3 regions of the Corynebacterium atrinae genome follow, and region 1 is predicted to be linked to each of the others. Evidence: predicted binding sites of a transcription regulator. Region 1 holds the regulator's gene; each other region holds the start of a gene.

Region 1 (3,105 bases):
TCGAGGGGCACATCTTTGTCTCTGTTTTCAACGCCGCGCTTACTCGGCGATGATGACATCCACTTCGCGTTCCCGAAGTGCGGAAACATAGGACTCCGGCGCCGATGCGTCCGTGATAACGACGTCGATATCACTGATGCTGGCAAAGCTGACGAGGTAGTCGTTTCCGAGCTTGGTTGAATCGCAGAGGACGACAACTTTGTGGGCGTTGGTGACCATCGCGGACTTGATCGCTGCCTCTTGGGCATCCGCCGTGGACAAGCCGTGATCCAAGGTCAGGGCATTAGTACCAATGAAGGCTACGTCCGCCCGCATAAGAGCCAGAGTGCGAAGCGCGGTGTCGCCGACCACGGCTTGGGTAATCGCACGAACGGAGCCACCCAGAAGCTGCACCTTCGACAGTCCCTTGTTGGCCAAGTTCAGCGCTATTGACAGACTGTTGGTCACGATTGACCACTGGCCAGCATCTTGCTGCTCGGCGATCAACTCTGCCAGGGTGCCGATGGTGGTTCCGGAGTCTAAAAACAGTCCCCCATTAGCTTCGGGGAGGAATTCGAGGGCTGCCCGGGAGATTGCTGATTTTGCAGTCGGGGCGGAGCGAAATCGAGCGTCGAGGGAGAACTCGGCTGTCTGAAATGTTTGGCTGGCAACTGCGCCACCGTGAACCCGGTGAACAACCCCCTCCCGGTCCAGGACAGCGAGATCGCGACGAATGGTCTCGGCGGTAACGTCAAACCGACTAGCTAGCTCAGTGACGTTGACTCGCCCTTCGACGGCCGTCAAAGAGGCTATCTGCCGACGACGCTCCTCTGCATACATCACAATTTCCTCGCGTTCCCACACAATCGGTCGGGTAAATGCCCGTTTGTGCCATTCTCCCAAAAAATCGGGGGCAAAGCCCAACAAAGCGCATCACATTTGGTCCCATTCGGGCAATTCTGGGCCGAAAATCCGCGAAACAACCGCTCAGCGCGTTGAGTTATGTTTGTTACATCGGTAACGAGCGGCCCTTTTTCCTCGGCGCATCCCGAATTCGGGGGTAACGTCGGGATGCGACTGCATAGTCTAGCTCGCTGCGAGGGGGTTACATCAGACATCTGACGATGGGAGAGATGCAGTCCCTAGAGCTTACGAAGAACTGACACAATCTTGCCCATGATTTCCGCATGCTCGGCTGGGATTGGAGCGAAGTCATCGTTGTGGGGGAGTAACCACACGCCTGTGGAGTCTTTGTGGAACTCCTTGGCTGTGGCTTCACCCTCAATGAGGGCAGCGACAAACTCGCCCTGCTCTGCTACTGGCTGGGAACGAACAACGACCCAATCTCCGTCGAGAATGCCAGCATCCTTCATGGAATGCCCCACTACCTTGAGCATGAACAGCTCTCCCTCGCCGACGATGTCGGAAGGGAGCGGGTAGTACTCCTCCACATCCTGCTCGGCGAGGATGGGCGAGCCGGCGGCGATGCGTCCAACAACGGGAATGAAGTTTGTCGGGCTGGCGTCGGTAGGGGCATCGGGGTAGTTGGGTCCAGATGCCTCAGCTGCCGAGCGGCGCCCCGGCTTCTTTTTCATGTCGGTGGAAGGAAGGGTTCGTACATCAACGGCGCGCGGCTTGTTGGCGTCGCGGCGCAAGAATCCCTTCTTTTCCAGCTGCTTGAGCTGATAGGCGACGGAGGAGGTCGACTGTAGGCCAGCAGCGTCACCGATTTCCCGAATGCTTGGCGGGTAGCCACGGAGAACCACCGCATCCCTAATAACTTCGAGGATCCGGCGTTGGCGATCTGAAAGTTCGGAGGGGTCTGGTTTGCCGGTCGGGTCGACCTTCGGAGTTGAGCCACTGCGTGCCATGATTTTGGGTCCTTTGCGGTTGGGGTGTGGTTGTGGGGAAACGGGCTGGTTGAGGTGTCTAGTTCGAATGGTGGATTCTGCCGAGCCATCCATCACCTACATGTTTACCACGACTTGGTACGAATGTTCGAGATATTTTGCGGCGGGTGGACATTTTTTCGAACGGGTGCTATAAATCGAACATAGCAGCTACATCGAACATATGAACGTCATATCTGTTCGAGAGTGTCGGGTCCGCTCGATACTCTGACGCACATCGACGAAAGGATATCATCATGACCATCTCGCTCAATCGCACTACTGCAGGTCGCCGCGCTCCGCATGTCCGCATTTCCTCGCCTTCTGCGGTGGCTGTGTGGGAGCCTTCCGGTTATCGTGAGGCGGCGGCAGAGCAGCGAGTTGTTCGAACTCTACGCATTTCGGATCGAACGGAGCGGCGAGGTGAAGAGCTGGAATCCGTTCGAACAAATCCGGGTCCAACCAAGAAGACTGTCAGCCTTGGACGGCGCAGCCTTCAAGCTTTCGGAACTTACCTACTTGGTGCGGTGTTTGGCGTCTGCGTGGTTACCGCCGCCTTGTCGCAGAGTGGCACTGACTCCACCCCGGGGGCGATTGATACGGGATATAGCTACTCTTCTTCCCCGGCTGCTGCAGGCCAGTAGTCGAGCCAGCTACATCGTGATCGGCGGCGGGTACCATGAGCTCTGTGCCAGGCCAATGACTGGTGCGATCATCTCGCTCCCTGTGCTAGCTGAGGAAGTTCACTGTGTATTGCCCGTTTTGCCACCACGATCATTCCCGAGTCATTGACTCTCGCATCATTGATGCCGGCGCCGCGATTCGTCGTCGACGGGAGTGCACCGAGTGCCAGGGACGCTTCACCACCATCGAGAAAGCCGTCCTGTTGGTAGTTAAACGCAATGGCGTGACGGAGCCGTTCAGTCGTGACAAGGTCGTGCTTGGTGTGCGGCGCGCTTGTCAGGGTCGGGATGTTTCGGATGACGCGCTGAAGCGGCTTGCTCAAGAAGTAGAAGAGACCGTGCGTAGCCATGGCAGCTCACAGGTGCACGCCAACGCCATCGGCCTCGCAATCCTTGAGCCACTCCGCGCCTTGGACGAGGTGGCGTACCTGCGCTTTGCGTCCGTGTATAAGTCTTTCGAGTCTGCTGAAGACTTTGAATCAGAGATCCGGCTCATGCATCGAAGGGCTCGAGAGGAAGACTCGGCTGTGGATCGCTGATCGGTTCTTTAAATT
Region 2 (3,105 bases), 810 kb from region 1:
GCTATCCTGCGCTACTACGCAGACAACGGCGCCCAGTTCACGGCCGACCAGGCCATCAGCACCGCCGACGGCGCTACAGCCATGATCAAGCGCCGCCCCATCGGCGCCCTCTTGGGCATCATGCCTTGGAACTTCCCCTACTATCAGATCGCCCGATTCGCCGGACCGAACCTCATGCTTGGCAACACGATTGTGCTCAAGCACGCTGAAATCTGCCCGACCTCAGCCCAAGCCGTCGATGACATCTTCCGCGATGCCGGTGTGCCGGTCGGAGGCTACGTCAATGTCTTCGCCAGCCATGATCAGATCGCCACCATCATCGCCGACCCCCGCATCCAAGGCGTCTCCCTAACAGGCTCCGAGCGCGCCGGGTCCATCATTGCCTCCCTCGCCGGCAAGCACCTCAAGAAGGCCGTCCTCGAACTCGGCGGCTCCGACCCCTACGTCGTACTTGACACCGACGACGTAACCGCCGCCGCCCAGCTCGCTTGGTCCACCCGCATGTACAACACTGGCCAAGCCTGCAACTCCAACAAGCGCCTCATCGTCATGGATGACATCTACGACGACTTCGTCGCCGAACTCGTCCGCCTCGCCGAAGCAATGGAGCCGGGTTCCCCCGACACCGCGGGTCCCAGCGTCTACATGCCGCTGTCCTCCCGCTCCGCCGCTGAAGGCCTCAATGCGCAGGTACAAAAGGCCGTCGAGGAAGGTGCCACACTGCGCGCCGGGGGAGTGCTTGGCGACGCCGCCTTCTTCTCCCCGGCCGTCATCACCGACATCACCCCCGATATGGAATCCCACCACGTCGAATTCTTCGGTCCCGTCGCCGTCGTCTACCGCGTCAGTTCCGACGACGAGGCACTCGCCGTGGCCAACGACAGCCCCTTCGGCCTCGGCGGCGCCGTCTTCTCCCGCGACCAGCTGCGCGCCGAGAAGATCGCCCGCGAACTTGAAGTAGGCATGGCCAACGTCAACACCCCCGCCGGTGAAGGCGCCGAACTGCCCTTCGGTGGCGTCAAACGCTCCGGCTACGGCCGCGAGCTCGGCCCACTCGGCATGGATGAGTTCGTGAACAAGCAGCTGTACTACGTCCAGAAGTAGGGAGGAGATCACCTGGGAGTTGCGAGATTAATACTTACGACTTCCAGGTGAAGTGGTGTGCGCAGCTGCGCACACCACAGCCCTCTGACTAGCGCCAACGCGGCCAGTCTGCCAGCACTGAACATGCGCCACCTGGACAAAAACATTGCCCTACCCCTTGCGTACTTCGATTCTGTGTTCTACTATTGGAGTTAGAACACCTAATCGAAGGGGCAAGGGGGTGAGTGAACATGAGCAGTGACATTTTCTACCCAGGCAAAGCGCTACCACTCACGCTTGAGATTGGCTTTTCCATGGTGGAGGCGCACCTGAAAGAGGCAGCCGCCGGCCCCCAGCACTACTTCGCGGTCAGCTCACCTCATGACCCAGTAGCCCGGCGGGGAACACAGATACGCCAAGAAGACCACAAACTCTGGCAATCAGTCCTCCCCAATGGTGATGAGGACATTGACATCGTCCTCGCTAAGCTACGGCGTTCTCTGGGGCGTGGGGATCACTACCTCATGTCCGCGATCAGCGCCCACCAACGGCTTAACGAGCTGCCGAAGTTGAAGGAGATTCAGGAGGAGTACTTCCACCTCGACCTTGTCCGCTTGAAGACGATTGACGGTGTGTTGTGTAAAGCAGACACCACCATCACCGAACACCTCGACCTCATCGATACCGAACTAGCAGAATTCCTCACGCCTACTCGGACGAATCAGATCCTGCCCACCCCAGGCAAGATCAAAAACCGACTGAATGCGATCATCACCATGCTCGATGAGTCGATCTCCTCCGAGGATCCCGCCCCACAACCGGTTGATAGTGTCTCGATCTCCTTCGACGACGGCCGGGGCTTCCTGCATGCTGATCTTGATGGGGTCGTCGCCCAAGAAATCGACCTTCGTATCCGCAAGCACGCCATCGCCCATGGGATCAGTCAGGCAGACGCCTTCGTGGCCTTGATGAGGGGTGAGGGGTCAACGAATGTCACCCTCAACATCTACCGAGCATCCGATATCCCGAATGCTCCAGCATGGGTCTCCGGGGTCGGGTACCTCACCGCAAAGCAGACCGAAGATCTGCTTAACCGGGTTGATGTGGAGATTGATCTCGATGCGATTGCTCAGAAAGTCTCGTCGGCGTATGCCACCCCCGCGAATATCCGCTCCCTCGTCATCGGCCTTGATGGGACGTGTGCAGTCGGTGGGTGTGATGCCCCTGCTCATCGAGCACAGATGGATCACCGGATCAATCACGCCGATGGCGGGCCCACCACAGCAGCCAACCTCGCCCCATTGTGTGTCAAGCACCATGCGGTCAAGACTGATCGTCGGGTGACCTACGTGATGGACCCGCTGACGAGGCGGAAGTACTTCTTGTTTGATGACGGGTCCTGGGCAGAATCCGAGGGGGATGGGCCGTTAGCTGCTAGTGAGCGGCGGTGGCTGCAAACGGTGTCCCAACGGATAGCCAAGCGCAGGGCGAGGATCCGCTCGGAGTCCCAAGCCCAGAAGACAGAGCAGATCGAGCGGGAAGGGCCACCACCGCCCCGTGAGCGTTCTGACTGCGCCGAGTGGGGACGCCCCCTCGATAGCAAGGAGACCTAAAAGGCCAGGCCGCAGCCTGACCTTTTCTAAAGCGATGCGTTTTTAAGCCCAACCCTCCGGGACGACGCCGGTGAGGGAGAGGATTGAGTAGATGAAGGCCGCGACGTAGACGACGATGATCGTCCATTGGATCGCGGGGTTGGCTACCCAGCCGGCGGTCCAAACAGGGATGCGGTCGCCATGCTTGCGGGAGACGCGCAAGAGCAGGACAGGGATGACGGACATGACTGCTCCGGCGAAGCCACCGGCGTAGGTCAGTGCGGCGACGAAGCCACCCATCCCGGCGAAGACGATCGCAACTGGGGGAATGACGGTGAGGGCGAGGGCGGCGATGCGCTTCCAGCCGAATTCCTCCCAGTGGAACATGTTCATGACGTTGCGCATCATCGTGAAGCCAATGGCGAGGAAC
Region 3 (3,105 bases), 220 kb from region 1:
TTCTCGATCCGTTGGGACACGGTTTGCAACCAGCGTCGCTCACTAGCAGCCAGTGGCCCGTCACCTTCGGACTCCGCCCACGACCCATCATCAAACAGGAAGTACTTCCGCCTCGTCACCGGGTCCATGACGTAGGTGACTCGCCGATCAGTCTTGACCGCATGATGCTTCACACACAACGCCGCCAAATTCGCTGCTGTGGTGGGCCCGCCATCAGCGTGATTGATCCGGTGATCCATCTGTGCTCGATGAGCAGGTGCATCACACCCACCGACAGCACACGTCCCATCAAGGCCGATGACGAGGGAGCGGATATCTGAGGGGGTGGCATACGCAGACGAGACTTTCTGAGCAATCGCATCGAGATCAATCTCCACACCAACTCGGTTGAGCAGATCTTCGGTCTGCTTTGCGGTGAGGTACCCGACCCCGGAGACCCATGCTGGAGCATTCGGGATATCGGATGCTCGGTAGATGTTGAGGGTGACATTCGTTGACCCCTCACCCCTCATCAAGGCCACGAAGGCGTCTGCCTGACTGATCCCATGGGCGATGGCGTGCTTGCGGATACGGAGGTCGATTTCTTGGGCGACGACCCCATCAAGATCAGCGTGGAGGAAGCCCCGGCCGTCGTCGAAGGAGATGGAGACACTATCAACCGGTTGTGGTGCGGGATCCTCGGAGGAGATCGTCTCATCGAGCATGGTGATGATCGCATTGAGCCGGCTTTTGATCTTTCCTGGGGTGGGCAGGATCTGATTCGTCCGGGTGGGCGTGAGGAATTCGGCTAGTTCGGTGTCGATGAGGTCGAGGTGTTCGGTGATGGTGGTGTCTGCTTTACACAACACACCGTCAATCGTCTTCAAGCGGACAAGGTCGAGGTGGAAGTACACCTCCTGAATCTCCTTCAACTTCGGCAGTTCGTTAAGCCGTTGGTGGGCGCTGATCGCGGACATAAGGTACTGATCCCCACGACCTAGGGAGCGCCGTAGCTTAGCGAGGACGATGTCAACGTCCTCATCACCATTGGGGAGAACGGATTGCCACAGTTTGTGGTCCTCGCGTCGCATCTGTGTTCCCCGCCGAGCGACCGGGTCATGAGGTGAGCTGACCGCGAAGTAGTGCTGGGGGCCGGCGGCTGCCTCTTTCAGGTGCGCCTCCACCATGGAAAAGCCGATCTCGAGCGTGAGTGGTAGCGCTTTGCCTGGGTAGAAAATGTCACTGCTCATGTTCGTTCACCCCCTTGCCCCTTCGATTAGGTGTTCTAACTCCAATAGTAGAACACAGAATCGAACCGCGCAAGAGGTAGAAGCAACTTTCCGACAGGTTCTTCATCTCCGGCCTGGGAACGTACCCATCCGCCGCTAGGCACCTCATACGAAAGCCCCAGCGCAAAAAACGCCGGGCTCACCTCATACTCGGCGACTGCCAAACGTAAGTTGCCAAGGAACTCCTCGTCGTGCAGGTTTAGAAGAGTCCCGAAATTTTTCCGTCGGCTGTGATGTCGATGTTGTCGGCCGCGGGCTTTTTGGGCAGGCCTGGCATCGTCATCACGTCTCCGGTGAGGACGACGACGAAGCCGGCTCCGGTACGCGGCAATAGCTCACGGATGTGGAGAGTGTGACCTGAGGGAGCCCCGAGTTCACTGGGGTTGTCGCTGAAGGAGTACTGAGTCTTAGAAATACAGACCGGGAGCTTGTCCCACCCATTGGCCTTGATCATCGCCAAGTCCTTGCGCGCGCGGGGCGAGTACTCCACTTCGGCGGCTCGGTAGATTCGTTTGGCGATGGTCTCAATTGACTTTTCGATGCCCAATTGCGGATCGTACAACGGTGTCGATCCCGAGCGAAGGTTGTCGAGGACGGCGAGTGCCAAGTCCTCTGCTCCGGCTCCGCCTTCGGCCCAGACGTTGACTTCGGCCAACGGGACCTGGAACCCCTTCGCCCATTCACGCATGAACTCTCGCTCGGCGACGGTGTCGGAGGCGAAAAGATTGAGCGCGACGACTGGGGTGACGCCGAACTGCTGCGTGTTGGAGACGTGGCGGGCGAGGTTGACTACCCCTTTCTTGAGAGCTTCGAGGTTTTCCTCCTTGAGTTGGTCTAACGGCACGCCTGCGTTGTACTTGAGTGAGCGGATCGTGGCGACGATGACCGCGCCATTGACATCGAGGTTGCCGTAGCGAGCTTTGATATCGAAGAACTTTTCTGCACCCAAATCGGAACCAAAGCCAGCTTCGGTGAGGACGAAATCAGCGTGCTGCATCGCTACCCGGGTAGCAATAAGGGAATTGCAGCCGTGGGCGATATTGGCAAAGGGACCACCGTGAATATAGGCGGGGGTACCACCAAGGGTTTGGACGAGATTGGGGTTGAGGGCGTCTTTCATCAGGGCACTCAAGGCGCCTTCCGCCCCGAGCTGGCCCGCGGTGACAGGCTGGTCGTCGTAGGTAAAACCGATGGTGATGTTACGTACTCGCTGCTTGAAATCTTCCAAGTCGGTCGACATGCAGAGAACAGCCATGATCTCAGAGGCTGCGGTGATGGTGAAGCCGGTTTCTCGGGGAACACCGTGGGCAGGGCCTCCCAGGCCGGTGTTCACGTTGCGTAGAGCACGGTCATTGACGTCGAGGCAGCGCTGCCAGGACACGCGACGGGGATCGATGTTGAGGTCGTTGCCTTGGTGGATGTGGTTGTCGATGAGGGCAGCGAGGGTGTTGTTGGCAGCGGCGATGGCGTGGAAGTCACCAGTGAAGTGGAGGTTGATGTCCTCCATAGGGACGATCTGGGAATATCCGCCACCGGCAGCACCGCCCTTAATTCCCATGACCGGTCCCTGGGAGGGCTCGCGAAGAGCGGCGGCTGCTTTGTGCCCGAGACGGGTCATGGCATCAGACAAACCAATGAGAACGGTGGATTTTCCTTCGCCCGCCGGCGTCGGAGAGATTCCAGTAACGAGGATGAGCTTGCCGTTGGCGGGTGTGTCAACGAGTTGGGTGATGTCTACCTTGGCTTTGGTGTTGCCAAAAAGGGTCAGGGCGGCAGGATCAATGCCTGCCCTGTCAGCTATATCGGTAATGGGTTCAAGCGTGTGAGCTTGTGCAAT

Evidence for each region. Region 1 encodes LexA, which represses DNA repair genes until DNA is damaged. Its sites were predicted from a motif close to CGAACANNTGTTCG; they were not measured.
Region 2: a site for LexA is predicted at 1,298-1,311, ahead of CATRI_RS03815 (HNH endonuclease signature motif containing protein). Genes of this name have one in related genera too.
Region 3: a site for LexA is predicted at 1,253-1,266, ahead of CATRI_RS06580 (HNH endonuclease signature motif containing protein). Genes of this name have one in related genera too.

Annotation. Positions count from the first base shown of each region.
Region 1 covers NZ_CP046977.1:1,556,544-1,559,648, reverse strand. Annotated here, with positions in the region: gene sugR (transcriptional regulator SugR) at 40-819, opposite strand; gene lexA (transcriptional repressor LexA) at 1,122-1,850, opposite strand; gene CATRI_RS07645 (hypothetical protein) at 2,126-2,512, shown strand; gene nrdR (transcriptional regulator NrdR) at 2,617-3,090, shown strand; gene hrpA (ATP-dependent RNA helicase HrpA) at 3,104-3,105, opposite strand, start outside.
Region 2 covers NZ_CP046977.1:751,457-754,561, forward strand. Annotated here, with positions in the region: gene CATRI_RS03810 (NAD-dependent succinate-semialdehyde dehydrogenase) at 1-1,104, shown strand, start outside; gene CATRI_RS03815 (HNH endonuclease signature motif containing protein) at 1,335-2,696, shown strand; gene CATRI_RS03820 (aromatic amino acid transport family protein) at 2,739-3,105, opposite strand, start outside.
Region 3 covers NZ_CP046977.1:1,337,024-1,340,128, forward strand. Annotated here, with positions in the region: gene CATRI_RS06580 (HNH endonuclease signature motif containing protein) at 1-1,229, opposite strand, end outside; gene CATRI_RS06585 (formate--tetrahydrofolate ligase) at 1,468-3,105, opposite strand, start outside.